One region of the Parabacteroides sp. 20_3 genome, then DNA from elsewhere that is predicted to be linked to it. Evidence: riboswitches for the same ligand, from Rfam matches in the RefSeq annotation. Region 1 holds a riboswitch; the other holds the start of a gene.
The links. Region 1 has a riboswitch for cobalamin ahead of ACESPU_RS16965 (TonB-dependent receptor plug domain-containing protein). Riboswitches for the same ligand answer to the same signal wherever they lie in the genome.
Positions count from the first base shown of each region.

Region 2: linked by a shared signal. The riboswitch ahead of ACESPU_RS04035 (ABC transporter substrate-binding protein) and the one ahead of ACESPU_RS16965 (TonB-dependent receptor plug domain-containing protein) in region 1 are both predicted to bind cobalamin.

Region 1 covers NZ_CAXSNO010000008.1:248,882-252,233, forward strand. Annotated here, with positions in the region: gene ACESPU_RS16965 (TonB-dependent receptor plug domain-containing protein) at 1-1,693, opposite strand, end outside; cobalamin riboswitch at 1,805-2,002, opposite strand; gene ACESPU_RS16970 (TerB family tellurite resistance protein) at 2,057-2,854, opposite strand; gene ACESPU_RS16975 (HAD family phosphatase) at 2,945-3,352, opposite strand, start outside.
Region 2 covers NZ_CAXSNO010000002.1:46,400-49,751, reverse strand. Annotated here, with positions in the region: gene ACESPU_RS04045 (hypothetical protein) at 1-425, shown strand, start outside; gene ACESPU_RS04040 (precorrin-2 C(20)-methyltransferase) at 474-1,178, opposite strand; cobalamin riboswitch at 1,245-1,444, shown strand; gene ACESPU_RS04035 (ABC transporter substrate-binding protein) at 1,507-2,670, shown strand; gene ACESPU_RS04030 (iron ABC transporter permease) at 2,680-3,352, shown strand, end outside.

The DNA of each region.
Region 1 (3,352 bases):
CATCCGTATATTGCGCTTTGGCATCCGTATAGCTATAGCCTCCACCAATAGCCAAGGAAGATAGGATTTGATAGGTGAGCGATATATCTCCCCCGAAAGAGCGGGCTTTGGATAAGTTCTTGTGTTGCATGCTGGCCTCGATCTCATCCAATCGGTCTTCGGCGCTTGTCGGGATCTCGGTCAAGGCGATCATGTTCTTGATACGGTTGTAGAATCCTGTTACCGTGATCTGCAGGTTCGACGCATGATATTCTACGCTCGCCGAATAATAATTGGACTTTTGCGGTTTTAAATCCTTATTACCATAATAATGTTTCCACGGGCCGCCGCCGATCTGCGTGATATAATCATCGTGCAACTCCTTTAAGGTAGGAGCCTTAAATCCATTTGAGTATGTGGCTCGGATATTGAAGTCGCCTAGTTTGTACATGGCGGAGACTTTAGGGGTAAACGTAGCCCCGAACTCTTGGTGCACGACGAAGCGCCCACCTACCGTCACATTCAACCGATCCGTCGGATTCCATTCGTCTTGTACATAAGCGGAAGCCGTAAATACGGAGGCTTTCCCGTTCTCGATACGCCGGGGAGATTTCAAATGATCGTATTGATATTCGAGTCCGGCGCTTAGGATATTGTTTTCCCCGAGGTGGAATACGCTTTTGGCTTGTCCTAGGAAACGTTGTTGAGAGGTTTCCAGAATATGTTCCCCCGGATAACGGGTAATACGTAAACCCGTCTCCGGATCGAAGAAGTTCGTGACATCTTTATGATGGTAATTATAGAAATAGCTATAGTTACCATACGTTAGATCTACCGAAAGGAAGTTCTGCCCTCCCAATGCGTATTTAGCTCCTCCGGCTACATCGAAGTTCCGGTAGAATTGATCATAGGTATAATACTTGAATGCGCCGTGCGGACGATAATTCCATTTCTGGTAAAAAGAGCCATCGGCCGAAAGGCTCAGCCGGTCGTTCACTTTGTAGGTTAAGTTCTCCCTTAGCGTAAAGTTCGTGGATCGGTTTACGGTTCGTGTCACGGTTCCATCCATTACCTCGTGATGGTCCCATTCTTGGGTCGTATTTTGCCAGCCGTCCGTATGGGTCGTACTAAGTGAGGTGTTGGAATTCATTCTCTTATGCCCAAAGCCGATTTGTACGCTTTCCAATATATCTCCATATGATCCGACACGAGTCGTATTCGATAGGCTCACTTTATCCCGGTTCTTTTTCGTGATAATATTGATAACACCGGCGATAGCGTCCGAGCCATACAGGGAAGAGGCGGCACCTTTTACGATCTCGATACGTTCGATATTGGCGGGGTTGATAATACTCAAGTCGTTTTGTCCGCCGGTATCTCCGTTGATCCGTTTGCCATTGATAAGGATCAAGATGTAATCGTTGCCTAATCCGTTCATCTGGATGCCACTACCCATGTCGCTCGGATTAAAGGTGATGGAAGCGTTCAGCCCTTCCAGAATATCTTGCATACTGCGTCCTTGGTAACTGTCAAGGGCTTTGCCAGTGATTACCTCTGTTTGCACAGGGGCGTCTTTCAGATAGTGTTCGGTACCCGTACCGGTGACCACGACCTCGTTCAATAGCACGGAAAGTTCCTTCGGATCTTTCAATATGCTTTGGGCGCATACGGATTGTACGCATGCCACCAGAATAGCGAATGCTAAAAGCCTCATATAGTGTTTTATTTATACACGAAATAAAACAACAAGCCTCTATCTGGTTATGTCTCAAAAAATAAATTGAATCGTTTTTTGTATGACACATACTTCTATCCTGGAAGCTTGATGTTATTGTAAGACTTTAGCAGGTATTCTGGCTCTCCTCTGGTTAGAAACCTTCCCATTCCAATTCTGGAACAGTGGCTTTTGAACTTCTAACCAACTTAATGAGGATTACAGCTGCAGGAACAGCTCCGGATTCACACCGGATTCCCTCTCACCAAACTATGTGATAGCTTGGTTACTAAAATCGTGGGCAAAGGTAGGTCTTTTTAATTAAATAATACAGACATTGAGAAAATATTTCCATTTTCTTATTTACTTCATGCCTCTCGCTTTATAGATACGCTCCTTAGCCTCATTGATCTTTTGGAGTTTCTCATTGGCGGCCTTGCGGATATCTTCACCAAGGTTGGCTACTTTGTCCGGATGATGTTTGATAGCCATGCGGCGGTAAGCGGCACGCACCTCATCGTCCGTAGCCGTGGGTTCTATCTCTAATACTTTATAGGCGTTATCTAGGGAGTTTTCCTGAAGATTTAACATGGATTCAACTTCCTTTTCAGACATTCCCATCGCTATGGCTACCTCTTTTAAAGCGTTGATCTCGGTGGCGCAAACATTACCGTCGCTCTTAGCGATCTCGGCGAGGAACGCCAGCAGTTGCAGCCGCTCCTCATAACTTAGGTTGTATGCGATCTGGGTTCCGCATTCCCGGATGGTATTCTTGAATCCTATGCTATTCTCTTGCTCCATGCGTTTGGCTTGGTCGAAAAGCTTTAGCAATATCTCTTCACCTTGGCCTACGGCGATCTCGCCGAAGTTCCTTCGGAGGAATTGACGGACATATTCCATCTCGCTGTGCATGATTTTCCCATCGGCACGGATGATATAGGAGGCCATTACCAACATGGAGAAAAGGAAACTGTTACGCTCCCCGGCGTATGGGTCTCTTCGTGTATATTGATCATCGTAATTGGTTCTGCCACCGAAGGGCTGTCCCGTCATGTTTGCCTCTTCCTCAAAGAAAGAGCCTAATATAATACCGGCTAAAGCGCCCAGTGGTCCGAATGCCATAAACCCCAAGACACCGCCTATCCATTTTCCGATACCCATATTCTTCTTTGTTTTATTTGTCGTTAATCAATGGTGCGATATTCGCTATTCTCTAAACGCATCTCCGGCTGTTGCAATTTCTGGTATTCATCATTGTTCAATTTTGATACCGCAAATTCGCTCTATTTCAAAAATATATTCTTTGGGTGTTGTGAACAATACAGCTTCCATTCCAATCGCCTTTGCACCCAACACATTCACCATTCTGTCATCCGTAAACAAACATTCCGACGGTTTAAGGCCATATTTGTCACGAAGGCGAAGATAAATTTCCTTTTCTGGCTTGATGAAGTGTTCCTCACATGATATTACCATACCGTCAAGTAACCGGAATATGTCGAATTTCTCCATGACCCGGTAGATTGTGTCGCTCCAGTTCGTCAACCCATATAGTTTGAATCCAGATTGCTTTAACTTTTTTAGAAGTACACGCATACCTTCAATCTCTCCTGTTATCTCTTCTAGATAATTATCTTTGAAAAACGTGAAGGCATCACT
Region 2 (3,352 bases), on a different contig from region 1:
GCGGCCGTGTCGTAGCGGAAGTCAAACAATTGGATGAAGTATGTGAATCAAAGTGGGAAGTAGAATTGAAGAAGCTTCAAAACGAGGTTCATTCTTTATGTCATCATGCGATCCATCAATTGCTCCCGATAGCCGGCTCTTATCAACAGGCATTACTGGATGACGTTGCCCAAGCCTATACGGTATACGCTCCGGAAGAAGCAGAGTCTATCTTCAACCGGGGAAACCAAGCGATCGAGGATATCAAAGGACATGTATCGGGTATTCGCTACAACGCTTGTAAAATGCGTGAGGCGAACCGTAAAGTAAGCGAGTTGGAAGATATGCACGCAAAAGCGATCATGTATCATAATTCAGTGAAACCTTATATGGATACACTTCGTTTCCATATCGATCAGCTTAAGCATATATTGCATGTAGCGTAATAAGATGGGCTGTCCGGGTTTGGTTACTCTCCGGGCAGCCTTCTTCTTTTAGCGAGGTTGGATAATCAGTAGGGAGAAATAGGGGAAATCCTTGGAATGTATAGTGGTGATATCAGTAGTATAATATTCTTTTCCTGTTCCAACATTCTCGAAATAATGAAAAACCGCCTTATCCGCATACTGCCGGATACAAGTATGAATAGCCTCTTGGCAACCCGGTAATTTCATGATGACGATGATCATTCCATTTTCTATTTTTGCCGAAAGTTCATCGAACGACGCAGTCCCGGGGATTACGTTAATTTGCTCCTCTTGTTTTACGATATGTATCCCGGCCAAGGCACCTGCCGCTATAAATGCCGGAATTCCTGCGATTCGATCGACCGGGATTCCTGCTTCCTCGAATTTATCGTATACATATTGTATAGATGAATAAAAACCAGCGTCTCCCTCGGCGACGATCACGATTTGTTTTCCTTTCAAATATTCAGCTTGGGCATCCAGAAACAATTCGTTATAAGCGTTTAACGCATCTGTCCGTTCCTTACTCATTGGCAAAATAAACGGATGGATCAAGGATTCGTCTACCTCAATAGCTTTCAATATATCCGTCGCCCGAGATATGATTCCATGCTTGCCTTGTGTAGCAGGACAATAGATAATATCAGCCTTTTGTAATGTTTTAAGCCCTTTCAGCGTAATTAATTCCGGATCACCGGGACCTAATGAGACGAAGTGAATAGGATGATTCATGTGTATCTGTTTTTATTTGAAACGCAAAAGTCCTTAAAATTGCGGATGTATACAAATATTCTTACTACTTTTGTCGCTGTAATAGGCTCCGCTTATCTCTTTTTCCGGGAGGCGGATTAAAAGGGAACCGGGTGAGAATCCCGGACAGACCACGCTGCTGTGAACTTCTAAACATTCGGACAATACCTTGGCCACTGGTTTCGTAATCGGGAAGGCGTCCAGAATGGAAGTAAGTCAGAAGACCTGCCGGTTCATAAATAAATGTTGCTGTCCCGTGGAGCAGGACGAGAGTAACTGTCAATGATCAACTGTCAATTAAACAAGGATTATGAATAAGTTTATAGCGGGTGGATGCTTGCTTTTATCGGTATTGACTTTATCATGTACTTCAGGTATCCGTGAAAAAGGAGAAATAGGGAAGACGGCTTCCGTAGAGCAATCCGCATTCTCGCAAGAGCAGGTTAAGCCTTTATACGCCCAAGGATTCAAGCTTACCTATGCGGATCAATATGTCTTGGCTGATATTCAAGATCCTCAAAACGAGGAAAGCACCACGTTTCATTATGCGTTCGTAAAAAGAGGTTCGAAACCCACGGGGATTCCCGTTGATTATACGATGATAGAGCTTCCTATCCGAAGCGTTATCTGTATGACTTCCCTGCAATTATCGAATTTTATTAAATTGGGTGCCTTGGATAAGGTCGTTGGGATTACCAGTACACGGCATTTGTTCAATAAAGAGATGAACGAACGCCTGAAAGAAGGTAAAACCGCAAAGATCGGTATAGAGGGAAATTTCGATAACGAGGTTATCATGAGTATGAATCCTGATTTGATCCTTGTATCGCCATTCAAGCGGGGAGGCTATGAGACGCTGAAAGACGTGGGTATCCCCTTGATTCCCCATTTGGGTTATAAGGAGACTACGCCATTGGGACAAGCTGAATGGATCAAGTTCATAGGCTTGTTGTTAGGGGTAGAGAAAGAGGGCAATGAGCGTTTTGCCGCCATTGAGAAGAGGTATAATGAATTAAAGGAACTTACGGCGGATGGCAAGGTTAAAAAATGTCCGATCGTTTTTAGTGGCGAGTTACGGGGTGGAAACTGGTATGCCGTAGGAGGAAAGAGTTTCTTGGCACAGCTTTTCAAGGATGCCGGCGCTGATTATTTCTTGAAAGACGATGAGCGATCCGGTGGTGTTACATTAGACTTCGAGACGGTCTATAACCAAGCGGACGATGCTGATTTCTGGCGTATCGTGAATAGTTTCCCGGGAACGTTTAGCTATGAGGCATTGAAAGAGCAAGATCCTCGTTATGCGGATTTCCGTGCGTTCCGGGAGAAAGGGATTATCTATTGTAATATGAAGAACACGCCGTTTTATGAGAGTATGCCGACAGAACCGGAGATCGTCCTAGCGGATTTGCTTCATATCTTTCATCCGGATTTATTACCGGATCATGAGCCGGTCTATTATTCTCGACTTAAATAAGGAACGCTGATGAGACATTCAAATACCCTATGGATGCTGGCGATTGTCACGGCTATTTTTGTTCTAATCTTTTTGAATTTGGTGTTGGGGTCAGTCTCTATTCCTCTTCAATCGGTTTGGCATATTATCTGGAATTCAGGAAATGAGCCTATTACATGGCAGAATATTATCTGGAAATCCCGACTACCACAGGCATTGACAGCGTTGGTAGCGGGAGCAGGCTTATCCATCAGCGGCTTACAGATGCAAACCGTTTTCCGTAATCCATTGGCCGGACCTTCGGTCTTAGGTATCAGTTCGGGAGCGAGCATGGGTGTCGCTTTCGTGGTGTTGTTAAGCGGTAGTTTAGGGGGCGTTGCCTTGAGTAAACTTGGTTTTATGGGGGAGATCGCCTTATCGATAGCGGCCGTGATCGGTTCCTTATCCGTGATGGCGCTGATCGTGTATGTTTCCCAAAAGGTAAAAGGAAATGTCACGTTGTTGATTATCGGTGTGATGATCGGTTACGTGGCAAACGCCGTGATCGGTGTACTTAAATTCTTTAGCGTCGAGGAGGATATCCGTGCATACGTGATTTGGGGATTGGGTAGTTTCGCCCGTGTTTCCGGTAATCAGATGACGTTGTTCGTGATTCTTATGACAGTCTTGATCCCTCTCTCGTTCCTGCTTATCAAGACCATGA